DNA from 2 places in the Bacillus sp. z26 genome. Region 2 is predicted to be linked to the other one. Evidence: a T-box and tRNA genes for the amino acid it is inferred to sense, from the RefSeq annotation. Region 2 holds a T-box; the other holds one or more tRNA genes.
What was found. The T-box of region 2 lies ahead of leuS (leucine--tRNA ligase). A T-box ahead of a tRNA ligase gene usually reads a tRNA of that ligase, here a tRNA-Leu.
Positions count from the first base shown of each region.

Region 1: it encodes a tRNA-Leu, which carries the amino acid that the T-box ahead of leuS (leucine--tRNA ligase) is inferred to sense. The anticodon was not compared.

Region 1 is NZ_JBZFQM010000004.1:258,999-273,721, forward strand. It holds gene AC4G3K_RS14390 (DUF1433 domain-containing protein) at 1-61, shown strand, start outside; tRNA gene AC4G3K_RS14395 (tRNA-Glu) at 1,305-1,376, opposite strand; tRNA gene AC4G3K_RS14400 (tRNA-Asn) at 1,380-1,454, opposite strand; tRNA gene AC4G3K_RS14405 (tRNA-Gly) at 1,469-1,542, opposite strand; tRNA gene AC4G3K_RS14410 (tRNA-Tyr) at 1,626-1,709, opposite strand; tRNA gene AC4G3K_RS14415 (tRNA-Thr) at 1,721-1,793, opposite strand; tRNA gene AC4G3K_RS14420 (tRNA-Phe) at 1,836-1,911, opposite strand; tRNA gene AC4G3K_RS14425 (tRNA-Asp) at 1,928-2,004, opposite strand; tRNA gene AC4G3K_RS14430 (tRNA-Ser) at 2,107-2,199, opposite strand; tRNA gene AC4G3K_RS14435 (tRNA-Ala) at 2,318-2,393, opposite strand; tRNA gene AC4G3K_RS14440 (tRNA-Pro) at 2,406-2,482, opposite strand; tRNA gene AC4G3K_RS14445 (tRNA-Arg) at 2,491-2,567, opposite strand; tRNA gene AC4G3K_RS14450 (tRNA-Leu) at 2,583-2,671, opposite strand; tRNA gene AC4G3K_RS14455 (tRNA-Gly) at 2,686-2,760, opposite strand; tRNA gene AC4G3K_RS14460 (tRNA-Leu) at 2,768-2,849, opposite strand; gene AC4G3K_RS14465 (hypothetical protein) at 3,205-3,693, opposite strand; gene AC4G3K_RS14470 (pirin family protein) at 4,264-5,139, opposite strand; gene AC4G3K_RS14475 (cold-shock protein) at 5,724-5,924, opposite strand; gene AC4G3K_RS14480 (MFS transporter) at 6,461-7,795, opposite strand; gene xsc (sulfoacetaldehyde acetyltransferase) at 7,946-9,703, opposite strand; gene AC4G3K_RS14490 (iron-containing alcohol dehydrogenase) at 9,725-10,909, opposite strand; gene AC4G3K_RS14495 (sigma-54 interaction domain-containing protein) at 11,084-12,535, shown strand; gene AC4G3K_RS14500 (selenium metabolism-associated LysR family transcriptional regulator) at 12,532-13,449, opposite strand; gene AC4G3K_RS14505 (YeiH family protein) at 13,590-14,618, shown strand.
Region 2 is NZ_JBZFQM010000001.1:1,060,945-1,075,667, reverse strand. It holds gene AC4G3K_RS05030 (FecCD family ABC transporter permease) at 1-683, shown strand, start outside; gene AC4G3K_RS05025 (ABC transporter ATP-binding protein) at 677-1,468, shown strand; gene mnmM (tRNA 5-(aminomethyl)-2-thiouridylate-methyltransferase MnmM) at 1,508-2,074, opposite strand; gene mnmL (tRNA modification radical SAM protein MnmL/YtqA) at 2,064-3,038, opposite strand; gene AC4G3K_RS05010 (YtzC family protein) at 3,220-3,483, shown strand; gene AC4G3K_RS05005 (hypothetical protein) at 3,604-3,750, shown strand; T-box leader at 3,973-4,193, shown strand; gene leuS (leucine--tRNA ligase) at 4,271-6,682, shown strand; gene AC4G3K_RS04995 (rhodanese-like domain-containing protein) at 6,747-7,055, shown strand; gene AC4G3K_RS04990 (sporulation protein Cse60) at 7,114-7,299, shown strand; gene AC4G3K_RS04985 (VanZ family protein) at 7,494-8,015, opposite strand; gene AC4G3K_RS04980 (BaiN/RdsA family NAD(P)/FAD-dependent oxidoreductase) at 7,996-9,255, opposite strand; gene AC4G3K_RS04975 (putative polysaccharide biosynthesis protein) at 9,459-11,081, shown strand; gene AC4G3K_RS04970 (hypothetical protein) at 11,149-11,367, opposite strand; gene AC4G3K_RS04965 (pseudouridine synthase) at 11,439-12,170, shown strand; gene AC4G3K_RS04960 (DeoR family transcriptional regulator) at 12,211-12,432, opposite strand; gene pepV (dipeptidase PepV) at 12,824-14,233, shown strand; gene dat (D-amino-acid transaminase) at 14,258-14,723, shown strand, end outside.

The DNA.
Region 1 (14,723 bases), on a different contig from region 2:
AGATTCGGAAGAACAAAAAAATGTAGATGATATATTAGAGGAGCAAAAAGAAAGCCAGTAGCAGAATGGGCTAACTTAAATAATTGAGACAATATAAAACACCTTCGAAATAAAAGTGTTGATTCGGAGGTGTTTTTGCATGGGCAAAACGTATATTCAAATAAAGTCAAATGGGCTGTCGTAAAGGATAAGATGAGTCGTCAATTCACGAATAGAGAAATTATGGAGAAGTACGGGATCAAAATGTCTCTCAAATTAAAACGTGGATGAAATAGTATCGAGATATTAAGATTCACAGATTTGACCAACCGATTGGTAAAATATACACATATGGCCATGACCCTGACTCTCACAGTACTGAAGAAAGAAAAGAACGACAAATGATGCACCTGAAACACGAGAATGAAATCTTAAAAAAGTATTTGGGAATCGAAAAGGAGTTGAAAAAGATCTTGTATATTTCTCCCCTTGAAAACTTATAGCGATTTAACCAAAAATCACCTCAAATCAAGAGATGATCTTTATAACTAAATATTTACTTAAGGTGTGAAAACTGCTACAGGTAACCCTACCTCGCACCCATATTCATTAATATACAGATTGCACAAAAATTGCACAGAATTTCTAGAAATAATGGAATTAAAAGATTCAGCTTGTATAATTAACCACTGGCACTCTGAATTAATGGACTACCTGGACTCTATTTCTGCATAGATTGTGTATAAGATTCCGAATAGTAAATTGACAGGGTGGGTTCGCTGGTTCGAACCCAGTCGGTATCATACTTTTCGAGAAGGCTTAACCACAAGTGTCTCAAGGGGGTTGAGCCTTTCCCCTATTTTTTAGTAGGAACTCATTTCACCTGTATTTTTATACATCGGATAAACACTGTACAAGTACAAGCACTGTGTTTCCTATGAATTCAGCTGTCTCCATTAATTCCGTTAAATCCAAAATATTCATCAATCCGAGTCCTCATCGAATCTGACTTCTACGTGTGAATCTCCTTCTATAATCACCTTTGACAGGGATTGTTGGGAATATTTCTCGTTATCATATGGGTAGGTAATCCAATCCCTGATGGATTCATCGGGATAGGGAGGTGTACTATCGGCATCGCCCACGGTTTTTCCTGTGTATTTCTATCTATTACGTTTTACTCAAAAGGAATTTCCTCTCAACTTTTACCATTAAAATCTGATAATAATCCGTAGGTCCCACCAAAGATAAAAGTTTGAAGGTCAACAGATATGAGAAGATTGTGGCGAATAGAAAAAAACCATGTACATTTGTACATGGTTTTATGACCCCTACGGGATTCGAACCCGTGTTACCGCCGTGAAAGGGCGGTGTCTTAACCGCTTGACCAAGAGGCCAAATGGCTCCGCAGGTAGGATTCGAACCTACGACCGCTCGGTTAACAGCCGAGTGCTCTACCACTGAGCTACTGCGGAATAATAATATTTTTTGGAGCGGGTGAAGGGAATCGAACCCTCATCATCAGCTTGGAAGGCTGAGGTTTTACCACTAAACTACACCCGCATGTATGGTATGGCTGATAAAAATCAAATCCACGAATGTCGGAACTAAAATCCGATGCATAACCACTATGCCCCTATAATGAATGGTGGAGGGGGGCAGATTCGAACTGCCGAACCCGAAGGAGCGGATTTACAGTCCGCCGCGTTTAGCCACTTCGCTACCCCTCCGATTATTAGAGTGCCGGCAAGAGGACTTGAACCCCCAACCTACTGATTACAAGTCAGTTGCTCTACCAATTGAGCTACACCGGCATAACACTTAAATAATTTTATCATTAAAATTTTAATTTATAATGGTGGCTCAGGACGGAATCGAACCGCCGACACAAGGATTTTCAGTCCTTTGCTCTACCGACTGAGCTACTGAGCCAACTTCATTATGTAAATGGCGGTCCGGACGGGACTCGAACCCGCGACCTCCTGCGTGACAGGCAGGCATTCTAACCAACTGAACTACCGGACCATTTTTATTGTGCGAATAATATTTGAAGCTGCGACTTATGAACCCTACAAGTTACCAGACTGCTACACCCCGCAACGATATATATATTGCTTAGATAATATATGGCGGAGGAAGAGGGATTCGAACCCCCGCGCGGTTTAACCCGCCTCCCGGTTTTCAAGACCGGTCCCTTCAGCCAGACTTGGGTATTCCTCCATATAGGTTGTGGATCATGTAAGACTCGAATCTGCAACTGGACGGTTATGAACCATCTCCTCTAACCAGCTGAGCTACATCGTCAAAATCAAAATCCTATTGGGTTTTAAGTAAGTGATGGTGGAGCCTAGCGGGATCGAACCGCTGACCTCCTGCGTGCAAAGCAGGCGCTCTCCCAGCTGAGCTAAGGCCCCATAATTTTAAAATGGTCGGGAAGACAGGATTCGAACCTGCGACCCCTTGGTCCCAAACCAAGTGCTCTACCAAGCTGAGCTACTTCCCGCAAAGAAATGGCGCGCCCGAGAGGAGTCGAACCCCTAACCTTTTGATCCGTAGTCAAACGCTCTATCCAATTGAGCTACGGGCGCATTTTTGCAAGTAACTGGTGCCGAGGGCCGGTCTCGAACCGGCACGGTAGTCACCTACCGCAGGATTTTAAGTCCTGTGCGTCTGCCAATTCCGCCACCCCGGCATATCAATTGGCATTGGAGCGGAAGACGGGATTCGAACCCGCGACCCCCACCTTGGCAAGGTGGTGTTCTACCACTGAACTACTTCCGCATATAAGTGCGGGTGAAGGGAGTCGAACCCCCACGCCGTAAGGCGCCAGATCCTAAGTCTGGTGCGTCTGCCAATTCCGCCACACCCGCATGTTTATAAATGGTAAGCCATGATGGACTCATACCTTCAATCCTCAAGCTTCTAATTGATTAATATCAAACCCTCTCGTTGACTGCTTTATTATTCTATTATGTATTTATCTATATTTCAACAAGTAATATATGGTAATATTGATTTATTTTTCTTCCTATATCAAAAGATTGAACTTCCATGAATACATCTATCATCATAGGGTGTTAGAACCCTTGCTTAATCCTTAATATGCCTTTTATTTTTAAATTATCTTAGAAAGACATAACTATCATTTTACTGTTTGAAACGGTAAGAGTGCTATTCCTAGCACCATTAGAAATATAGATACCAATTCTAGTATAAAAGGTATATTTAATTCATCTGGTCATAGAGAATAGCTTTAAATATCTGGTTGAGTTCTTTTGTTTTTTTCCCACGAAGCCATTCGACCTGGTCAATTGGCAGTGTGAGCTTAAGGGTGATTTTTTCATCAGGCATCTCGACTTTCCTGATGTCGGCAAGGGAAATCCCCTTCTCAATATCAGGAAAATTGGTCTCGTTCTCATTGATATGAACAAGGCCCTGGTACTCATAGGGACCATCGACCCCACAATTCAAGTTCAACTGCGGGAGACGGCCAGGAATTGATTTTATGTACATGAATGAGCTGATTACTCGGTTATCGGTCAGCTCGATTTCAGCGATGATGCTCTCGCGGTTGCTATATTTCTTTAAGGCTACCTCGCTCACGATGAGGTCGAGCTCCAATGAAACTGTGGATGGAGTTTCCAATATATAAATCGCACTATTAAAAATATAGATTGCTTCGCCGTCAAGATTCACCGTTTTTATACCAACCATGTCATTCCCCTCCAAAAGAGACCGTCGGGAACATTCCCCACCCGGCTTATTTTCTTCTATTCTACTAAATCATGGAAGTTCCTCCAAGCGTAGCTTCTCGGCGATGGCAATGACATTCGGATACTCCTTCAAAACCGAAGCGGGGAATGCCTCAGATATTTTTGACTTCAAATATCTGTTTTACTGTGGTAGCCGCCTTCTTTTCCACAAAAACAAGCAGATGCATCTCCCCGCTTTCTATGATGGTATTGAACACCCTAGTGATTACTTGCTCCGGCACATCTTCATAAGAATCATGGGAAATAGAAGCATGGATTTTTTTAAATTATATGGACCAATAATAAAAGATGGTTTTACTTTTGAAGGTAGATATACCTTTTAATTAATACTGGTCACGGCGATTTTTGCTCATTTCATTCATTACAGGAATGCTGCCCCTATACTTCCACAACACAAAAAGACATTAATCCATCTTCGATCAACGCCACGATACTATACGTATATACGTTTACAAACCATACAAAACACCAGATGTTTATTATCCATCTGGTGTTTGTTTAAAAATATATTTTATTTCTTTTTTACAGCAGGTGGTCCAAATAATCCGCGTTGATAATCACGGAACGCCTCCCTGATTTCTTCCTGAGTATTCATTACAAATGGTCCACCAAATGCTATTTCTTCCCGGATAGGGACGCCTGAATAAATCAATACTTTGGAACGGGATAGTGCTTTTATTTTTAATTCACTTGAGTTAGAATCTGAGCCTTCCTCATTAAAGGATAGGGTAGCCGCCCCTGTTTTAGCTATCTTTGTCTTACTTTCTCCGAACTCCATCTCCCCCGCCAACATATACAAGAATGAATTATGATTCTTAGGCAAAACATGTGTGTATTCAGCCCCTTCACGGAGGCTAATTTCTGTCATCGTAATAGGAACCAAACTATTCATAGGTCCTGTTACCTCTGCAATATCACCTGAGTAAACTCGAATGTAACCCCCTTCAAAGTTCACAACAGGAGCATCCTCGACATAGATATTTTGATAACTTGTTTCTGTATGCTTCAGACTTTTCGGCAGATTCAGCCATAGCTGTAAGGTATGAATAAGATCATCGTCAAAAGCCTCTTCCGCATGCCTAGCTGCCCAACCGGCATTCATGTATTGGGCATCACCAGCATCTAAAATACTATACCCCCCTGCATTATCTATATGTTCAAGCCTTCCATCAATAACATACGTTATAGTTTGAAAGCCTCTGTGGGGATGGTCGGAGAAGGTTCCACGCTTAAACCAGTCTTCAGCCATTAGAATAAACGGGGAAAATTCCTCATTCCTCTCAGGATTTAAAATCATTCCTTGTTGAACATGAGGATATCCATTTTTGTTGTATTCTGGATACCAAAAATCTTTTACTTCTCTCTGAAATGTTGACTCATTAGACATTTCAATACCTCCTTTTGGAATTAATCCACAGTCCTATTAAACATATGAATAAATTAATTTTCGTGCAGCTTCAACTACTTTACTTAATTCAATTGGTCTCTTAAACAACCTTATTCTCTTCAAAACAGAAAAGATCATTGAACAGTATCCGTGTTTAATTACCCTAAATTTGTTATTTGATATCTTTCTTTTAGCTCTAATTAGCAAATTTGCAATTAATTAGGCTGTTTCCCCCATAGATTAAATCGGAATTCCTCAAGAGTTCATCAACGATCATTTCAATATTCTATAAGGTAGTTTCTGTTGAAAGACATTTGGTTCTTGCAATTTAAAACCCTTTGAACGAGCTCGCGTATTTTGCGATGGTTTCTTCACCAAATGCTTTTCCTTCAAACTTCTTTTATTTCAGAATCTATTACTATTCCTCTTATTTAAATCCTTCTATCTTACTACAAATATATTACCATAATATTCCGATTCATCATCGAAAAGTTACAATATAATCCTGGGTTTTATTTTTATTGACCAAATTGCTTACATACAAAAATAGACCCTACAAATGTAGGGTCTATCATTAGCTATTATTAAGCTTTTTGAACGTTTGTAGCTTGTGGGCCACGTTGTCCTTGTTCTACTTCAAACGTTACACTTTGACCTTCGTCTAAAGATTTGAAACCATCGCTTTGGATCGCTGAGAAATGTACGAATACGTCTTCTCCGTCTTCACGTTCAATAAATCCAAAACCTTTATCTGCATTAAACCATTTCACTTTACCTTGTTCCATAATTGTTGCCTCCTAGTGTGTTTCCACACAATGTGTTACTATCCCTGCTCAAATACTTTAGACGAAAATCAAAATCGTTTCTCAATCTGAAACCGCCGAACAAAAATAATTCTTCTTTAGAATAACAGACATATATAAAAATAGCAAATTATAAGACTCTTCCCTTTCATCTTTACAATTTATTCATTGGTATTCTATTTTTAATCAAAGAAGATTTAATTAAATATACCTTCAACAAACTTGTTCTTTCCCTCTGCATATCCAAATCAGTTATGATATACCCAATGTAATCCCTATATTAGAATGGCTCAACAATTCACTCACTATCTTTGGATTTATTCCTTCTCGAATTAGGATGGTTGCAGTTACATAACGTCATCCATATAAAGAAATCAATTTGAGCCATTACAATAAACTAAATAAAAACAGAAGAAGGTTAATCCCCCATCTGTTTTCAGAGTATAGATATTTGAATATTCAATTGATTTATAGTGAGTTACTATCTTTATCTTCTATTTAATCCATTTCCTATAAATTTATATTAAATTTTTACTTTCTTGTTCATTATCATTAATCTGTGGAAAAGTAGGTACCCTTTTGTTATTTTTATGAATCCAATAAACAGATATAGCACTTACAACGCCTGCGAAAGCTACATATAGAGTCATTAGTAGGGGCGATCCATTATTAAATTCCATTAAAGAAGCTGCAATCATTGGGGTAATTCCACTTGCAAAGATTCCTGAAAATTGATAAACAAATGACATACCTGAGTATCTAACCTTCACATCAAAAAGTTCTGCAAATAACGCTGCCTCAGGTCCATAAACACTCGCATACAGAATACCAAATGGTATTAAGATAGATGGCCATATTATTAATAAATTCCCGTCACTATTGCTCATTAACCAAAAGGCCGGCATTGCGGAAAAACCAGTAATCATGCTTCCATAAAAAAATGTCTTTGTTCTTCCAACTTTATCTGAAATATGCCCAAATAAAGGAATGAAGAAGCACATTACAAATGCTGCTATAGATACACCTATTAATGCAGCTGTTCGAGTAATTTCTATATAAGTAGTCAGGTAAGTAAGAGAAAAGACTGCCATTATATTAAAGAATACTCCATCGATATAACGCGCACCCATACCCGCAAAAATTTTACCAACATTTCCTTTCCACATTTCTTTAAATGGCACGCTAGTTTCCGCATTTTCATTCTTTACGACTTTAAATTCAGGTGATTCTGAAACATTTAATCGAATCCAAAATCCTAAAATAATTAGTATGGTGCTTAATCCAAATGCAACTCTCCATCCCCAGCTCATGAATGCTCCATCTAACATTACTGAAGAGAGAATAGCAACCACACCTGAAGAAAGCAACAACCCTAGTGACAACCCAATTTGAGGTATACTGGCATATAATCCTCTCTTCTTTTTAGGAGCATGCTCAAAAGCCATTAATACAGCCCCTCCCCATTCTCCGCCCAAACCTATACCTTGAATAATACGAAGAACAACTAATGAGATAGGTGCTAGAATACCAATCTGATCATATGTTGGTATCACTGCTATGAGAGCCGTGCTCACACCCATTATTGTTAGCGTTAATATTAGCATACTTTTACGGCCAACTTTGTCTCCAAAATGCCCAAAAATAATCCCGCCTAATGGTCTGGCTATAAAACCAACTGCAAATGTTGCATATGCTAGTATAGTAGATACAAAAGGATCATCTGATGGAAAGTATAGTTTATTAAATACAAGACCAGCTACGACACCATATAGAAAGAAATCATACCACTCAATTGTAGAACCAATTAAACTAGAGACAACAACACGTTTAAGTGAACTTTTCACATTATTCATTTATTTCCCTCCAATACAAAATTTATATTTGACTGAAAATAGATAATAGATTTATTGAATTAAATTAAGAAAGCGCTTTCTTAACGTGTTAAAAAAAAGACTGGAACTGGGGTTTGAGAAACTTCCCCTACCCCAGCGATGAATATAAAATTACCAGTTTTTATGATCTAGATGAGAATATTTCTCTAATAATCTAGTAGGCATCTTTAATGCATCTTTTCTAAATGGTGGAGCAAGTTGTGTTCCATCAACCTGAATATCCAGAACAGTAGGTTTATTGGATTTAATTGCTTCCAATAATTTCGGACCTATATCTTCAGCTCTATCTACTCTTACTCCTGCAGCTCCCATTGATTTAGCAACTTCAGCAAAATCAGGGTTTTGAATATCAGCCCCAACAAATCGATTGTTGTAAAAATCAACTTGATTCTTCTTTTCTGCACACCATGCACCATTATTAAATACACAGGCAACAACAGGGATATCTTCTTCCACTGCTGTACTCACTTCATGTAGACTCATTCCCCATGCACCATCACCAACAATAGCTACTACCGGACAGTCAGGACGAGCTAGTTTGGCACCCAAAGCTGTCGGATAAGCAAACCCTGTATTTCCGAATGTTAAAGCTGCTATATGCTTTCTTGGTTGATTAAATTTTAAATAGGCATTAGCTGTTGAAGAAACATTGCCAATATCAGTTGTTACTATTGTATCTTCAGGAAGTACATTTATTAACTCTAATAGTGCCCTACGTGGATTTATTGGATTCCCTTCAACCATGGCTAGGTCCACCAATTCTTTATCCCACTTTTCTTTAACAGCTTTCAAATCAGCTAATTTACTTTGGTCTATTATTGGAGAAGTTACTTCTTTAATCTGTTGAAAAAGTGCTTTACTCGCTTCTCTTGCATCCCCTATAATACCAACCTCGACAGGATGTGTCCTTCCAATATTTCTTGGATTAATATCAACCTGTATAATCTTTGCTTCCTTAGGAAAATAATCTATATCGTAGCAAGGTAACGTCCCAAACACTGATAGACGTGTTCCTATTGCCAATACAACATCAGCCTTTTTCAAAGTATTCATTGCAGCTTTAGATCCCATATATCCAATTGGTCCAACAAATTGGGGATGATTATTCGGAAACGCATCATTATGCATGTATGATACAGCAACAGGAGCTGATAAATATTCCGCTATCATCTTAACCTGCTCAATTCCATTTGAATCCACTGTTCCTCGTCCTGATATGATAACCGGATACTCTGCTTCCGCTAAAATCTTAGCAGCCTGCTCAATACTTTCGATAGATCCTGCACCCCGAGAATCTACACGGTATTGATGGGGTTCTAATATAAAATCTTCAACCTCACCGTAGAAGTAATCCCTAGGAATATCAAATAAAACAGGTCCCCTCTCTGCATAAGCAATTCGAAATGCTGTTCTTAAACAATCTGCTACTCTACTCGGATGTGTGACTCGAACTGTTTCTTTTGTAATAGCCTTGAATATTGAGACTTGGTCACATTCTTGAAATCCATCCCATCCAACAGTAGGAGTGCCTGCAGAAGGCGAAATAACGACCATCGGAGTATGCGCTTGATTTGCTGCAGCAACAGATGTAACCATATTAGTAATTCCTGGACCATTTTGCCCAATAACTACTCCTACTTTCCCCGATACTCGTGCATATCCATCCTCCATATGTGCAGCGCTTTGTTCATGTCTTACTCCGATAAAACGAATACCTGCAGTTGGCAAAAGATCCAGCATATCCATAAATGCAGAACCTAATATCCCAGAAATATGGGTAATTCCTTCTTTTAACAATGTTTCTACAATTGCTTCACTAGGCGTCATTTTTAATTTAGTAGCTTTAACTTCCCTATTTTTTACTTTCATACAAACTCCTCCTAAATTGATTTATAAACTTGATAGTTTATCAGCTAATTTATAAAATAAATCATGAACATCTTCTTGCTTTGGCACTTTAATATTTGTTAGAATTCCATTCCCAGATATCGCATCTTTCCCCAACAATGTAATATTCCTTCTTAAGTCATCAACATCTATATACTTTTTGCCATCTTCCCATATATTGAATATGTCATTATAGTTATGAAGGATGTCTAATGTTTTTACAGCTAAGTCTTCCTTACTCAAACTCGGATCAGCTCCTAACGCTATTGCAATATCTGCATACTTATCACTAGCTGAATCAAGTCCATATTCAACTACAAATGGCATCAGGAGAGCGACACTTAATCCATGAGGTATATGAAAACGCGCACCTAATGGCCGACCAGCTGCATGCGCTAGATTTGTTGAAGCATTAGAAAAAGCAATTCCTGCATAACAACTACCAAGAAGCATATTTTGCCTAGCTTCAATGTTATTGCCATTTTCATAAATAACAGGCAATGAATTACCAATTCTTTCAATTGCCTCTAGAGCAAATGGTTCTGTCATAATGGTTGAATTAGTAGATACAAATGCTTCCATTGCATGACTTAAGGCATCAAGACCTGTATAAGCTGTAAAGTTCTTAGGAAGACTTAAAGTAAGTTCCGGATCAAGAATTGCTATATCCGGTATGAGGTGAGGATGACCTGGATTCATTTTAATATTCAAATCAGTATCGGTTATAACCATTATTTTTGTAGCTTCAGAACCTGTTCCTGCGGTAGTAGGAATTGCTAATAAAGGTAATCTCTTAAGGTAAGGTTTCTTTACAATATCAATCCAATCAAGATTTTCGTTACAGCTAAATAAAGCAACAGCTTTTCCAATATCAATTGCACTTCCTCCACCGATGGATACAATACAATCTCCATTGAATTCCCTTAGTACAAGAAGCGCATTACTTACATGTTCAGTTGTAGGTTCACCGGAATACGAACTAAAGATAGCGCTTTCAATTTTATCCGAGATTAATATCTCCTTTACTTTTGTGTCTAAGCTAATTTCAGGTCTTGTCAGAAATGTATCCATAATAACTAATACTCTTGTTCCACCAGCCTGTAACACCATACTTCCTAGAGAATTTATACTGTTTGCTCCTAAATGGATTTGACCAGGTAGATCTAATCTTAAAACATTCTTCACCATCCTAATCCTCCTTTCAAAAATATTTGGTTACAACTATATATAATGCAATTATCATGCCAACTTTAATCTTCTTGTTTAACAAGAGTTTTCTATTTATAATTAAGGATACTGGTGTTGAAACGCCACCATAACGGTGTTTTATTTCACCACCGAAAAATATAGAGGAGGTAAGCTTTGATAGATGAATATAATGTAGGTGATAGTAGAAAATCTGATGAGTTAATTAAATTACAATCTTTAAACGAAATTCTCCATTCCATCGTTCAGTATTCTTCAGATGGTTTGTTTGTGGTCAACGATGAAGGTATAGTAATTGAAGTGAACAAAGCATACGAAGAAATGACAGGGATATCAAAAAAAGAGGTAATAAATAGAAATATCACCGACCTTGTATTAAATCAATACTTTGACAAATCTGCCGCCACAATAGCATTAGATACAAAAAAAAAGACAACTATAATACAACAAATAAAACAACAGAAATATTTTGTTGTGACAGCAAACCCTATTCTTGATAAAAATCAAAAAGTTTCAATGGTCGTTACTAGCGTCCGCGATATCAGCTATCTTTATCATTTACAAAAACAGCTTCTAGATTCTCATCATATTAATAACAACACCTCAAATACACTCTATAACCAAACAGACTTTTATATAATATACAATAGCCCACAGATGAAAATGTTATATCAAAAAATCGAACAAATATCTCAATTTCCAACGAATATTTTGATTACAGGCGATTCCGGAACAGGTAAAGAAGTATTAGCTAACTTAATACATCAATTAAGCTCCAAATCCAACCAACCCTTTATAAAGGTGAATTGTTCTGCTATTCCAAACGAACTCTTTGAATCTGAGATGTTTGGATTTACAGGTGGATCCTTTACTGGCGCTAAAAAGGAAGGGAAACCCGGATTTTTTGAACAAGCAAACAATGGAACAATATTACTAGACGAAATTGGAGAAATGCCCATTCAATTTCAAGTAAAGTTACTTCGTGTATTACAAGAAAAAAGCATCACTCGTATCGGATCTACTAAACCTATCAATCTATCGTTTAGATTAATTTGCTCAACAAATCAAAATCTAGAAAGATTAATCCGTGAAAAGAAGTTCAGGTTAGACCTATGGTACAGAATTAATGTGGTTCAATTGAAGATACCACCGCTAAGGTCCAGAAAAGATGATATCCCTCCACTGGTGGAACAATTCAAAGATGAGTTTTGTAACAAATACAAACTGACAAAACAAATTTTACCTGAAACTATGAACAAGCTAATTGAATACGATTGGCCAGGTAACGTTAGAGAATTAAGAAATGTAATTGAATATGTAATTATCTCAACGCTTACTTCACAGGTTGGACCTGCTGATCTTCCCGATAATATAAGAGAAAATTGGAATTTAGAAATGCCGTTAATTAGCGATGATGTGTTTTCAGATCAGCTTCCCCATTTACTATCAAAAGAAATTAGTCTTAAATCAGCCCTTGAACAATATGAGAAAGAAATTATAATTAGTACATTGAAAAGTACAAGCAGCATTCGTTCAGCTGCTCAACAACTAAAAATTGATCATTCCAGTTTAATAAGAAAAATGCGACGATTGAATATAACCTATTAAATAGATATCTGTGGGTTAGGTAAACTACAAATATTTTCTTTCAGAAACTTCACAAATATATCAGCAGTAAGACTTAAATAATGTTCATCATATAACATATAAAAATTTCGCCTCATCGTTATATCTTTAATATGCAATTGTTTCAAAGTATTTAAAGCTAATTCTTTTCTTACAGCTGAATGGGAAATAATCGAAATGCCTGTAATTGATTCAACGGCAGATTTAATAGACTCAGTGCTTTCCAGTTCCAATACAATGTTTAACTTTGAGGGATCCAGATTATTTTCCTTTAGTTTTTCTTCAATCACTTGTCTTGTCCCGGATCCCTGCTCTCTCATAATAAAAGGAAGAGAAAAAAGTTGGTCAGTTGTTATATAGTCAGTCTCTATTAATGAATTATGGGGAGATGTGATGATAATTAACTCGTCTTCTAGAAAAGCTTCTTGCTTAAAATCAGGATATTTCAGCATAGATTCAATAAAACCAAGATGTATCTCTGAATCTTTAAGTTTTGTAATAATCTGTGCAGAATTATTAAGTTTTAATTTCAAGCTAATATTAGGATGAATTTTCACAAATTCTCCAAATAAGTAAGGTAAAATATATTCTCCTACTGTTAAACTTGCACCAATGATCAATGTCCCTTGAATTGTGTTAGATAATATTTCAATCTCTTTTTTTGTTGAATGAATCTGTCTTAATATTAATTCAGATGAACTGAATAACACTTTTCCTATAGGTGTTAAATATACCTTTTTGGTTGTTCTTTCAAATAATTTTACACCTAAATGTTCTTCTAATCTTCTAATATGTAAACTAACATTCGGCTGAGTCATATGTAATGATTTAGCTGTTTCTGAGAAATTCCTCTTTTTAGCTAATGTATGAAATATTTTTAAATCCTCAAAGTTCATATATACTCCCCCTTTAAAAGATGATCTATAATAAAAATGTATAAAACATATGAAAATTCTAAATAAATGACGTATATATTTCTATGCTATCTTTAATTAAGCTACATTTTATCTGTAGCTACTTAAAGGAGGAATGCTTAATGTCACAATCCCCATTAGAAAAACGTCAGCAGCATAGCACTTATCCCATGTTTCAAATGGTCGGTGGTATTGGATTTACTTTTTTTATAGCTTTATTAGGATTAGGTTTATCTAAAATTAGTGGATTTAATCTAATGGGTCCACTGGCCTGTTCAATAATTATAGCCATTGTGTATAGACAAATTTGGAATTATCCAGAAAAGATCAGAAAAGGAATCGAATTTTCATCAAAAAAACTATTAAGGTTTGCAATCATTCTGTATGGTTTAAAATTAAATATAAATATAATCTTCAATCAAGGTATGCCACTGATCTTGCGTGGTATTATTACCATCGCCTTTGCTCTGATAATTACTATACTCCTTGCTAAGTGGTTGAAAGCAGACATGTCATTATCCTTGTTATTAGCTGTAGGAACAGGTATATGTGGCGCAGCAGCAATTGCCGCTGTATCCCCAATTTTGAAAAGCAAAGAAGAAGATACAGCTATGGGGATTGGTATTATTGCGTTAGTTGGAACTTTTTTTGCTGTCTTATACACATTCCTTCGGCCTATAATTCCCCTACCCGACTTAGACTATGGAATATGGAGTGGTGCCAGCTTGCATGAAATAGCTCATGTTGCTTTAGCTACAGCTCCGGCTAGTCAAGATGCAATGGCTATTGCTCTTTTGGCCAAATTAAGCCGAGTCTTATTATTAATACCATTTTGCTATCTCTTGATTTTTTGGATAAACAGTCGAAAAAAATCTAACAATATTAACTCCAAAATAGAATTTCCTTGGTTCTTACTTGGATTTATTGCTATGAGTTTAATCAATAGTTTCATTTTGGGAGAATATATAATTATTCCTGATTCTTTTTATAACATTATTAACAATTTCACAACTTATATCCTGACAATGGCAATGGTTGGTCTCGGTTTAAACGTGAGTTTCCAAGCTATGCGTTCTAAGGCATTAAAACCACTTATAGCGATTTTTATTACCTCTGTATTGCTTTCCATTGTTTCATTTTTCTCCATTTAATAATCTTTTGCATTCGCTTTACTACAATAAAGAGTTCAACAAATGAGGACATTAATCCTTCTTTAAAACTAAATGTGATTAGTAGACACTTAACTTTGAACATTG
Region 2 (14,723 bases):
TTTTTGGTTCTTTTACCTTACCGCTTGTTGCAATCTTATTCAGTTTTATAGCCTTGCTGATCGTGTTTGGTATCACAAAGGCGGCGAGTGTGACCTACGCAAATGAAACCATTATTCTTGCGGGAATTATTATGAATTCATTTATTGGAGCGGTAGTCTCTCTTATCATTGCCCTCTCATCAGGAGATCGGATGAGAGAAGTATTAAACTGGCTTATGGGCAGTGTTGCCATGAAAAACTGGGGACACTTCAGTATACTGATTCCTTTCTTTGTTATAGGGGCATCTATTATTATGTATCATTATCGAGAACTAAATGGGTTGGCACTTGGTGATCAATCTGCTCAATACAGTGGGATTAATGTAAAACGAAAAAAAATCATGATTATTATAGGTGCTGGCCTATTAACAGGAGCGGCAGTTGCCGTTTCAGGAGCAATCGGCTTTGTGGGATTGGTCATTCCTCATCTGGTTCGCCTTATATCCGGCGCTGATCACAGGCATCTACTGCCTTTATCCATGATTATCGGTGGTGGGTATCTGGTATTGGCTGACATGATTGCACGTATCATAATCAATCCCCAGGAGTTGCCAATAGGTGTGATTACAGCCTTAATTGGTGCACCTGTATTTACCATTTTACTGATTAAAGAACGGATAAAAAGAAGGAATATGACATGTTAAATGTAGAAAACCTCAGTGCAGGCTATCATAAAAATAAACGAGTTCTTCAGGATTTTTCTTTAAAGGTAGAAAGAGGAGAATTTTTTGCACTTCTTGGACCAAATGGAAGCGGAAAGACGACACTGATTAAGAGTATATTGGGGAAAATGGAATATAAAGAGGGAACCACAACAATTCAAGGTAGAAAAACATCATCCTATAAAGCTGGAGAATTAGCTAAAATAGCCGCAGTGCTAAGCCAGGAACATGTAGTGAGTTTGGATTTTACGGTGGAAGAAATTGTTTTACTGGGCCGATATCCATATCAGGGGAAAGGGTTCTTTAATCATTATCAATCTGAGGATTACTCTATTGTAGATAAGTGCCTTGCCCAGACAGACGCGCTGAAATTCAAACATGACTACTTTTCGTCATTGAGTGGCGGAGAGAAACAACGTGTTCTTTTAGCAAAAGCGTTAGCCCAGCAGCCCAAGCTCCTGTTTCTTGATGAACCTACGAATCATCTGGATGTAAAGCATACTATTGAATTATTGAATTTACTTAAGAGACTTCAGGTTGAGGAAGGACTGACGATTGTTGCCATCCTGCACGATTTAAATATGGCGGCTTTGTATGCAGATAGATGTGTATTGCTTAAAAATGGAAGGAAAGTGGCGGACGGAGGAATAGAATTACTCTTTGATGAAGCGTTGCTTTCATCTGTATATGAGGTAGAATTGGTGAGTCGCCCTCATCCAATCGCCGGAAAACCGCAAATCTTTTTTACTCCTGAGATCTATAAATGATTCTACAAAAAAGTGTGAGCTCTCGCAGCTCACACTTTTTTATCGTTTTTCGATGGCGATAATAAATGGCGGGTTGTTTTTTTGATTCATAAATCGGTATTCCAGCACATGAGCAGTATCCTGTGGAAGCTCTGTAACAAATTTAATTAATTCGTCACGCTCAATATCTCCACCCGGATGACCATGATAAATAACAAGGACAATAATGCCCTCCGGCTCCATGATTTCGAGCAATTGAGTGACAGCCTGGATAGTCGTAGGTGCCGTGGTGATAATATCTTTATCACCGCCTGGTAAGTAGCCCAGATTAAAGATAGCACCCGTCACAGGTTTATTCGGTTGGATAAATTCCTGTAAGCGTTCATGACCAGCATGAATCAATGTTACCTGGTCCCGAAGCTCGTTTGTAATCAGCCTCTCGTTTGTTTTAAGCAAGGCAGACTGCTGAATGTCAAAGCTGTATACATGACCGTCGGGACCTGTTAATTTTGCTAAAAAAACGGTATCATGCCCATTGCCCATTGTACAATCGATGGCAATATCACCGGGTTTAACTGCTTTTTCCAGCAAAAGTCTTGCAAAGGGGAGAATACGATCAAGCTTCATATGTCACAACAGCCTTATTAGGTATATAGAACTTTCCTTGATAGCTATTACGGCGTTTCAATTCAGCATCAATGGCATTCAACACTTCCCATTTATTAACGCTCCACATCGGTCCAACCATTAAATCAATCGGTCCATCACCTGTAATACGATGGATAATCATCTCAGGAGGAAGAATTTCCAACTGATCACAGACAAGTTTGACATAATCATCGAATGATAAAAATTCAAGCATTCCTTTTTCATATTGTTTTACCATCGGAGTACCTTTTAACAGATGCAATAAGTGGATTTTAATCCCCTGAACATCGAGTTTAGCTACTTCTTTAGCTGTCTCCATCATCATTTCAGGAGTCTCAAGCGGTAAGCCATTTATAATATGGCTGCAAATGCGTATACCGTGTTTGCGGAGCTTGTTTACACCTTCTACATATGTTTGATAATCATGTGCACGGTTAATGATATTAGCCGTTTTTTCATGAACAGTTTGCAGGCCAAGCTCAACCCATAGGTATGTTCGTTCATTTAATTCTGCGAGATATTCTACGACATCATCAGGAAGACAATCCGGTCGAGTGGCAATGGATAAACCCACCACACCTTCCTCATTCATAACGGTTTCGAATTTCTCCCGTAATACTGGGGCGGGAGCATGGGTATTTGTATAAGCCTGGAAGTAGGCCATGTACTTGCCATCTTTCCATTTTTGGTGCATTTTTGCTTTTATATCGGCAAATTGTTTTTGCAAATCCTCGGCACGATTACCGGCAAAATCACCGGATCCTGCTGCACTGCAGAAGGTACAACCGCCAAATGCTACTGTACCGTCACGGTTTGGGCAATCAAATCCACCATCAAGAGCAACTTTAAATACTTTGTGGCCAAAATGATTGCGAAGATGATAATTCCATGTATGATAGCGTTTATCATCACTTGCATATTGAAAAGGGTTAACCTGACTCATTACAAAACCCCCTGTTTAGATTTCAAGAACATAAACTCCATTTTACCACGCTGATGTATACTTTCCAATTGACTATTATTAGCAGCTATTAAAATCACTAATCTTTTTAATTTCAAAGGGGCATAATGGATAATGGATGAGCTTTTGTAAACCAATCCAATGAAAAAAGGAGAGGGTATCTTTGGCTACACGAAAATCCATGGGTGAGTGTATGGAACGATGTGCTAATGCAATTGAATTCGCAGAAGAGCAATACAAGGAGTCTGCAAAACAGGAGCATTACAATGAAGCAGGATATACCGAGGCATTGGTCAGATTGGAAAACTCATTTAATGAGTTAGAGGCTATGGACGCCAATGCAAATGATCAACAGCGTGATATGTTGAACCGTATGAAAATACAGGTTCAGGATATTCAGCATGCAATGGTTGTGCGCAGACGCTAAGGGGGTATTCACTATGCGATAACGTTCTAAACATAATCATCCGCAAAAGACTCGTAATGGAATTAATAATCAAGATATCGAGGCCGGTAAGATCAAGATATTATAAAGAGGGCTAAGAAGATGAACGAAGCATCTGGAGGCCAACAAACTAAAGCAACAGTTCATCCAAAGCAATATAAAAAAACAGCAGGCACAGTCTATATGGCTGTGCTTGTTGGTTTTTTTGTAAGAGGTGAGTGGTGGGGGAATGCGGCGGAATCTAGCTGAACGACAAGAGAATAGAGCTGAATCTGACCGATTACCAGCCGAATGAAGGATTATTCCGTCCAAAACTGAGATTAATCCAGCCCCCAGTTTCCCCCTAACAATCACACATAAATTTTTATTAAACCTGTATAATAAAAGCTCATCTTGTCAATGATTGAAAAAACAGACTGAATGGACTTGAACTTTTTACCTGATTTACATACAATGTATGTATATATCTTCTAAATAACATTGATAGGGATCAGTAGTAATTGTGTTTCTTTTAGAGAGTTGACGGGTGGTGCAAGTCAACAGAGCACATTATGAACTCACCCTGGAGTTGCAGACCTGAACTAAAAGTAAGGTTTGCCGTATATCTGCGTTAAAGAGTTGAGCCGGATGCGAATGTGTGCATCAATCAGGGTGGTACCGCGGGAAGTTAATGACAGCCTCTCGTCCCTTTCGTAGGGATGAGTGGCTTTTTTTATTGTTTTAGAAGCTTTAGGTACAACAAATTTTAAACAATGTAGGAGGAATTAGGATGAGTTTCAATCATGTAGAGATTGAAAAGAAATGGCAATCTTATTGGGAAGAACACAAAACATTCAAAACGACTGATCATGTAGGAAAGCGTAAATTTTACGCTTTGGATATGTTTCCTTATCCATCAGGAGCTGGCCTTCATGTAGGGCATCCTGAAGGATATACTGCAACAGATATTCTATCTCGCATGAAACGTATGCAAGGATATAATGTACTTCATCCAATTGGCTGGGATGCATTTGGTTTGCCTGCGGAGCAGTACGCTCTTGATACAGGAAATGATCCGGAAGAGTTTACAGCTAAAAATATTGGCACATTCACGCGCCAGATTAAATCACTTGGATTCTCCTATGACTGGGACAGGGAAATCAATACGACTGATCCAGAGTACTATAAATGGACGCAATGGATTTTCTTGAAGCTATACGAAAAGGGACTTGCTTATATGGCTGAAATACCGGTTAACTGGTGTCCGGCACTGGGGACAGTTTTGGCTAATGAAGAAGTTATTGATGGAAAAAGTGAGCGAGGCGGACATCCAGTTATTCGTAAGCCTATGCGTCAATGGATATTGAGAATTACGGCGTATGCGGATCGTTTAATTGAGGACCTTGATGAATTGGATTGGCCTGAAAGCATTAAAGATATGCAACGTAACTGGATTGGACGTTCAGAAGGAGCATCTGTAACTTTTAAGATTAAGGATACAGAAGAATCCTATACGGTATTCACAACACGTCCAGATACATTGTTTGGGGCTACGTATTCTGTCTTGTCTCCTGAACATCCACTTGTGGATAAAATTACAACACCAGAGCAAAAAGAGGCTGTTGAAGCATATAAAAAGGAAATTCAATCTAAGAGCGATCTTGAGAGAACAGAGCTTTCTAAAGAGAAAACAGGTGTATTCACAGGAGCCTATGCTATCAATCCGGTAAATGGGGAAGAGATTCCAATCTGGATTGCTGATTATGTATTAATGAGCTATGGTACAGGTGCCATTATGGCAGTTCCGGCTCATGATGAACGTGACTATGAATTCGCTAAGAAATTTGAGTTGCCAATTCGTGAAGTTGTGGCAGGCGGGAATATTGAAAAAGAGGCTTATGCAGGAGAAGGAGAACATGTAAACTCTGAATTCTTGAATGGCTTAAATAAAGAAGAAGCAATTAGCAAAATGATCGATTGGCTTGAAGAAAAAGGAATCGGTGAGAAGAAAGTAACTTATCGCTTGCGTGACTGGAACTTCTCCCGTCAGCGTTATTGGGGAGAGCCTATTCCAATTATTCATTGGGAAGATGGTACGATGTCAGCTGTACCTGAATCTGAGCTTCCGCTTATGCTTCCGAAAACAACGGAAATTAAACCATCCGGTACAGGTGAATCTCCACTTGCCAATATTGAAGAGTGGGTAAATGTAGTGGACGAGAACGGCCGTAAAGGAAGACGCGAAACAAATACAATGCCTCAATGGGCGGGCAGCTGCTGGTACTTCCTGCGCTATATCGATCCGAAAAATCCAGAGGCAATCGCTGATCCTGAAAAGCTTAAGCATTGGATGCCGGTAGATACGTATATTGGTGGAGCGGAACATGCGGTACTTCACTTGCTTTATGCGAGATTCTGGTACAAATTCTTGTATGATATTGGTGTTGTTCCAACAAAGGAACCTTTCCAAAAGCTATTTAACCAAGGAATGATACTTGGGGAAAATAACGAAAAAATGAGTAAATCCAAAGGGAATGTAGTAAATCCGGATGATATCGTAGAAAGCCATGGGGCTGATACACTTCGTCTATATGAAATGTTCATGGGTCCGCTTGATGCATCGATTGCCTGGTCTGCAAACGGTCTTGACGGCTCCAGACGTTTCCTTGATCGTGTTTGGAGATTGTTTATCAACGATGACGGTACAGTAAATGATAAAATCACTGAATCCACTGATACTCATCTTGAGAAAATGTATCACCAAACTGTTAAAAAAGTAACGGAGGATTTGGAAGCTCTCCATTTTAATACAGCTATTTCACAGATGATGGTATTCATCAATGAAGCATATAAAGCGGAAATACTTCCAATTCAATATATGGAAGGCTTTGTGAAACTATTATCACCTATTTGTCCTCATATGACCGAAGAACTTTGGAGCAGACTTGGCAATAATGAAACACTTGCTTATGCTTCATGGCCTGCATATGATGAGTCCAAATTGGTTGATGATGAAATTGAAATTGTTATTCAAATAAACGGTAAAATGAGAGCTAAACTTCAGGTACCTGCCGGCATTACGAAAGAAGAGATGGAAAAAATCGTAATGGAAAATGGGAAGGTGCAAGAACAAATCGATGGCAAAACAATCCGCAAGGTGATTGCTGTTCCTGGAAAATTAGTTAATATCGTAGCAAATTAATGAATGTGGCCGTCTTACGATTATCATAAGCGTAAGGCGGCTTTTTAATAAGGGGGATTTTTAGATGGAAGATATAAAGATTATTAAACCGGAAGAGCTGCGGATAAGAATAGAAAATGGCGAAGAGTTATCCATCATTGATGTTCGGGAGGATTATGAAGTTATAAATGGAATGGTTCCCGGAGCAATTCAAATCAAAATGGGAGAAATACCAGATTGGCTTGGTGATCTTGATAAAGATATTGAACATATTCTCATCTGCCATGCAGGGGTCAGAAGTGAGGATGTAGCACACTATCTCAAGGAGAGAGGATACAAGGCAGCCTCTATGGAAGGCGGCATGATAAAATGGCAAGGGGAACTTGAATTCTGAATAGTATAAAAATAGAAAAACTCGGCAAAGATAGTTAAAAACAGGAGGTGTCTTTGCTGTGATCCAAGTAAAAATGTTTGATTATGAACACGAAAGAGATTTGGAAAAGGGTATGAACCATTTCCTTGAACATATAGATGATGACAGGATTGTAGATATCAAATATAATATTGCCGCTTTCGGTGAAGAGGATGAGGATGACCAAATATATTGTTTCAGTGCCATGGTCATTTATAAAAAATGAGTATAATAAAAGGGGTTTGATTCTTAGAGTCTTTTACCTATGAATGATTAGGTAAGCGATCTCATGAGTGCGCATTTCCTTGAAAATACGGCTATCTCCAATAAAAATTAAAAAACAGATAAAGAAACCAGTCCGTTTTCTCTATCTGTTTTTAATTATGGTCTGCTTCAACAGAATTCCTCTTGCCTACTGGTTTACTGGTCTACTGGTCTTTTAGATAGCTTGTAAATAAGCTTGAAAACCAGGTATCCGAAGAAACCGCCGACTGTATTTAATAGAATATCATCCACATCAAAACCACCGACATGAAACGTTAGCTGCATCGTCTCCACAAATAAAGAAAACAGGAAAGACAGAAAAGTAATAAGCAGAAAATTCCTTAGCTTTTTAAAGGCAATTGGCAGAAAAAATCCAAATGGCATAAAAGCGAGAACATTCCCGAATAGATTCGTGAACCATACTTTGAAGTGGAAGTAATCAGCAAAAGTGATGTACATATTGATCGTTTTAAAAGGAACAAGATTATAAGATTCTATTCTATCCTCTTGTCTGTAATATCCAAAAAACAACAGATAGGAAAGGATGGCTAAATAGAGTATAAATATGGTATAAATAAGCGGACTAAACAGCTTATTATTTTTAATCGTTTGGGCTATATCCTGCATATGCACCATCCTTTCTATTTCTTTTAAATACTCATTTTTTCCCTGCAGCATTTAACCCTGCTAAGCGGCCCGTAACTAAAGCTGAAGTAATATTATAGCCGCCCGTATATCCATGGATGTCCAAAATCTCTCCGCAGAAATATAGGCCATTCATTAATTTACTGGCCATAGTTTTGGGTTCAACTTCTTTAACGGAAATTCCACCGCCTGTTACAAAAGCCTTCTCTAAAGGAAGCGTACCATTGATGCGGACAGGGAACTTTTTAATATCGCTGCTTAAAGCACGCCATTTCTCATGAGCTATAGTAGCACCTTGTGCGGAGGGATCAATTTGATTCCGCTCTAATAAGTATAATAAATACCTTTCAGGCAATAGACCTTTTAAGCTGTTCTTTATTGCTTTTTTGTCGTCAGATTTAATTGTTTTAATAATCTGCTGAAATACTTGTTCTTCATTTAGGTCAGGCAGAGCATCGATTTGAACAATAACCTCTTTAAGGTTCCATTTTTTTAGAGCTTTGACAACGAATTGGCTGCATCTGAGAATACCTGGACCAGATAAACCAAAATGTGTGAAGATCATATCCATTCGATGGGTAATTAAAGCTTTTCCTTTAGGATTAAGCACACTGATCGCAACGTCGCGCAAGGAGAGACCCTGCAATGTTTTTTGTCTGATAAAATCCTCAGCAGACGTTAGAGGAACTTCAGTTGGGAACAACTCTGTTACAGTATGTCCGGCTTTTTCAGCCCAGGCATAGCCATCCCCAGTTGATCCTGTGTGCGGAACAGATTTACCGCCAACGGCAATGACAACGGAGTCTGTCTCTATGATCTCGCCTGCTCTAGTCTGTATGCCTATTACTTTGTCGGAATCATACAGAACATCTGCTACTGGTGAGTCAGTGCGTATATCGGTCCCCAATTCCTTTAGACGACTGAGCATCGCATCTACAACAGATTGGGCTTTATCATTAACTGGGAACATTCTGCCATGGTCTTCCTCTTTTAATTCGACTCCCAGGTTTTTGAAGAAGGAAATAATTCCTTCATTATCAAATTCAGAGAATGCTCCGTACAAAAACTTACCGTTTCCGGGAATATGCTTGATAATTTCATCAATTGGCAGGCGATTGGTTACATTGCACCGGCCGCCGCCTGAAATGGCCAGTTTTCGGCCGAGTTTGGTTCCTTTATCTAGAAGTAAAGTGGAAGCACCACTTTCAGCAGCCGCAATCGCAGCCATTAAACCGGAAGGGCCTCCTCCTATAATAATCACATCATATCTCATTATTCCATCTCATTTCTAAAACATGCTAATATGGTTCTATTATAAGTGATTTTACTAATAAGGCAAAAGTCGTGAACAAATTGATGTTCAATTGTCAAAAAGAGAAGAAAAGAGTAAACTACAAAATAGTGAACAAATATATATAAAGAATCATAAAAATATATTTCTTACAGATTAAGGGAAAGAGTGAAAGGGATTGTTACATGTCATCGAAACTTATTAGAGGAACTTTTATACTAACAATTGGTATGGTTTTATCAAAAATGCTTGGACTGTTATATGTTATTCCTTTTAATAAAATCGTAGGGACGGAAGGGATGGCATTATATGGTTTTGCGTATACACCCTATACCATTTTTATCAGTATAGCAACAGCAGGTATTCCTTTAGCAGTCGCTAAATTTGTTGCTAAATATAATGCGTTGGGTGAATATGCGGTAGGGCGCAAACTATTTGAATCGGGCCGCAAGATTATGATGTTGACGGGGATTGCAGCTTTTCTCCTTATGTATGTGAGCGCACCGGGACTTGCAGCCATGATGGATACACAAAAATATTCCATTGAGGAAGTTACATCAGTTATTCGAGCGGTAAGTTTTGCGCTTATTCTGGTACCGTCGCAAAGTTTACTGCGTGGTTTTTTCCAGGGATATGAGTCTATGGGGCCGACAGCCGTTTCGCAGGTTATAGAGCAAATCATTCGGATTGTTTTTATGCTGGCAGGTGCATATATCGTCCTAAATGTAATTGGCGGGGATGTCGTACAGGCTATGAGTGTGGCTACATTTTCAGCTTTTATCGGAGCAATATCCGGATTGATGGTTCTATTGTGGTATTGGAAAAAGCGGAAACGCCATCTCGATTTACTAATGAGTGAAGGGAATAATGAAATAGATATATCCCTTAAGGAAATCTATAAAGAAATCATCGTTTCCTCCATACCATTTATTTTCGTAGGATTGGCAATGCCTCTATTCCAGATGGTCGATACGGTTACATTTAACAGAGCAATGGTTTCAATTGGAGAACAAGGAACGACGGATGTGGCATTTGGCGTTTTGAATGTGACAACACAAAAGCTTGTCCTTATACCGATGACACTGGCTACGGCATTTTCACTGTCGATTGTTCCAAGTGTAACGAAATCATTTTTTGAAAAGAATTGGAAGCTTTACAAACAACAATTAACAGAAACATTCCAAACGCTGTTGTTTATCCTGATTCCGGCTGTTGTCGGTATAAGTGTGTTATCTGATAGCGTATATGGTTCGTTTTATGGATTTTTTGATTTAGGATCCGAAGTACTAAAGGTCTATGCGCCGGTTGCGATTCTATTTGCTTTATTTTCTGTTACAGCAGCGATCTTGCAGGGTATTAACCAACAACGCTTTACAGTCCTTAGTTTACTAACAGGAATACTTATAAAGCTAAGCCTCAATATCCCTTTAATAAAAATGTTTGAAACAAGGGGAGCGGTTTATGCCACTGCTATCGGCTATGCGGTCTGTACGTTGATCAATTTATATGTTATCTATTACTTTACTGGTTATCGAATTAAAAGCGTGCTGAGAAGAGCGTTATTATCACTCATATTTGCCTTAATTATGGCTCTTGTTATATGGGGACTGGATTATATGCTGGCTGAATGGGTTGGTTCAAAAGGCCAAATGGTTGCCGTCTTCAGGGTGGCGATTACTGTTCCAATAGGTGTTCTGATTTACTTTTACTTATCCGTGAAAAGTGGATTATTACATGTTATTTTCGGAGAGCGGACGGATGGATTGTTACGCAGGCTGAAATTGAATCGCTTCAGCAGAAGCAAATAATTAAACGATAATGTTGAAATCTTTTTTGGAAGGCCTGCTTATTTTTAAAAGCAGGCCATTCTAATAATTAGTACCGCATTCCAAGTGCCCGTTCTATGCGGGATACACGCCGATCAAGTCGTTCAAATTGTCGTTCCAGACGCTCAAAGCGGTTTTCAAGCCGATCTATACGGGCATTAACTCCACCTAAACCAGGAAATATGCCTCCTGGACCAGGAAACCCGGCTGGTTGAGGTAATTGCTGTCTATTATCATGATCGTAAGGGGGTTGTTGCTGATAATCCATAAATTTCGACCACTCCTTAATTTCATATTCAGCAACAGTCTATTCAAAAAAGAAAAATAGGTGATTTATAGATGAGAATTGATAAATTATTGGCAAACTCCGGTTATGGAAGCCGGAAAGAGGTTAAACAATTGCTTAAATCTGGTTCTGTTCTTTGTAATGAAGTGAAAGTAACCGATGCTAAAAAGCATGTCGATCCGGATAAAGATTTCATTACGGTTTATGGGGAGCAAGTTATCTATAAGGAATATATCTATCTGGTAATGAATAAACCGGCTGGATATATCTCTGCAACAGAAGACGAAAGGCTCGAAACTGTACTTGATTTATTGGAGCCGGAAGATGCAATCAAAAAGCCGTTTCCAGTTGGTAGATTGGACCGGGATACTGAAGGGCTGCTGGTTCTTACGAATGATGGGCATCTCGCTCATGAGGTACTTGCTCCTAAGAAACATGTTCCTAAAACCTATTACGCCATCATTCAAGGGAATGTAACCGAAGAAGATATTGAACAATTTGCCAATGGAGTTACGCTGGATGATGGGTATATAACGAAGCCTGGAAAATTAACGATCCTCTCAAGCGGTCTTAAATCAGAAATAGAAGTCATTATTACAGAAGGAAAATACCATCAGGTTAAACGGATGTTTGAAGCTGTAGGCAAAAAAGTAGTATATTTGAAAAGGATTAAGATGGGCGAGCTTAGCTTGGATGAAGGATTAGAACTAGGAGAGTATAGGGAAATGACAGACGAAGAGATCAGATTATTAAATACACGTACTCCGGAAAAAGAAGACCGTTAAAAAGCGGTCTTCTTTTTTTTAGGGAAAACTGTGTAAATCATTACGAAGTTAATTTTACTTTCTTTTGAGTGGTGGTCCACTTTCCACGACTGGGGCTGACAACAAGTTCGTTATAAGCCAACACATTTAAGTCCCTCTGAATAGTACGTGGAGTGATTCCAAATTCATCCACTAACTCCTGAGTTGTTACTGTACCGTTATGAACGATAAACATATAAATGGACTTAATTCTGGTAAGCATACGGTTTGTTGAAGGTTTCAAAAAACCACTCCTTATGGATAGTTTCCAATGGCAACATCATCTAACCTACAAGGTATAAAGGTTGTTAACCATCCCACTTCTTTAAGTAATCACTTATACAGCACTCCTTTATCGCAGTGGACTTCAAAAAGTTAGTCCTTCTAGTAATATAATACCCCTCTCCACATTTTAAATCCATAATTTACAATAAAATTAAATGAAAATTCATTTAACTAATATCTATTTTTGCAATGCAGATGCTATGACAATCTCTGTGAAATTTTTCATCCCTTCAATCTATATGATAGAGAAAACGCAGTGATATGGACCAACAAAAAATGCTAATCATGTGTAAATTAGCTATAATAACGGTAATGAGCACTATAAAAAAATAGAAATGAGGATACATTGAATGGAATTTAATTGGAAAAAAGAAGTGGAACTAAGAAAAAATGATTTGATTGCGGACACTCAAAAACTTCTCCGGATTAAAAGTACGCTTGATGAATCCACAGCAACTCCTGATATTCCTTTCGGTAAAGGAATAAAAGAAGCACTTGATTTTATGCTTCAGCTCGGAGGAAAAGATGGATTTGTTACTAAAAATATTGATAACTACGGAGCCCATTTGGAAATGGGGAGTGGAGATGAATTACTTGGTATTCTTGGACATTTAGATGTAGTACCTGAAGGAGAAGGTTGGACAAGCAACCCTTACTCAGCAGAAATCCGAGATGGAAAAATATTTGCGCGCGGTGCTATCGATGATAAAGGTCCCACCATGGCTGCTTATTATGCTATGAAGATCATGAAAGATCTGGGAATTGATTTAAACAAAAGGGTTCGATTAATTTTGGGGACAGATGAAGAAAGTGATTGGCGCTGTATGGATCATTACTTCGAAAAAGAAGAAATGCCAACAGTTGGATTTGTGCCAGATGCAGATTTTCCAATTATCTATGCTGAGAAAGGAATAGCCGATTTCACCTTGGACATGATACCCAAAAAAGCAACTGCTGATTCCTTAGTGGTAAAAAGTTTTGAAGCAGGTCAGCGTTTTAATATGGTCCCTGAATCAGCAAAGGCAATCATTTCTCTAAATTCCGATGAAGCAAACGAATGGAAAGAAAAATTTCAACTTTACCTGAAAGAAAACGATTTAAAAGGTTCGTATACTGGTTCAAACGAGGAATTAACATTTATAGTCGAAGGGATTTCTGTACATGGTATGGAACCTGATTTTGGACTAAATGCAGGTCTTAAGCTAGCGGATTTTCTTTTCACTATGCCTTTACAAGGGGATGACCGTGTATTTTTCGAGTTCATCCATCAGTATTTAAGCGGTGAATCTAGAGGGAAAAAGCTGGGAGTTGCTTACTCTGATGATATTACCGGAGATTTAACAATCAATTATGGAATCATTGCCTATAAAAATGGGCAGTTCGGTAAGATTGCTTTTAATTTGCGCTATCCTGTTACATATGATTTTGAGAATGGATGGAAAACAATTGAACAGATTGCTGCCAAGCACCAGTTTACAGTCAATATGAAAACCCATTTGGGGCCTCACCATGTTGATTCTAAAAGCGAATTGGTTAAAACATTGCAAAAAATTTATCAGGAACATACTGGTGAGGAACCAGAATTACTGGCTATTGGCGGCGGAACGTATGCACGTGCGTTGAAAAATGCAGTCGCTTTTGGTCCTTTATTTCCTGGGAGAGAAGATGTAGCTCATCAAAAAGACGAATACATCATGATTGATGATTTATTAAAAGCAACAGCTATGTATGCACAAGCCATCTACGAATTAACAAGATAATCTAACACAAGGGGAGCTGGGGAAATGGATTATATTGTTTACAATGGCACACTTTCAAAAAGAGAAACGATTGCAATTGATATAGAAGATCGGGGCTATCAATTTGGTGATGGTATTTACGAAGTTATTCGTGTTTATAATGGAAAGTTATTTGCATGGGAGGGGCATAGTCGGCGTTTATATGTGAGTGCGCAAAAAATTAGTATAACGATTCCCTACAGCTCCGAGCAGGTTAAAGAGATTCTAGAAGAGCTGGTCTCAAAAAACGGATTACATTCAGGTACAATATACCTTCAATTTAGCCGGGGAGTATCACCGAGGAATCATGCTTTTCCAGGTAAAGACGTACCACCGACATTTGTAGCCTATACAAGAGAATCTGACCGCCCATCACTACTGATGGAATCGGGGGTTGAAGCCTGTATTATTGATGATAAACGTTGGCTTCATTGTGACATCAAAAGTTTAAATCTTCTTGGCAATATCCTCG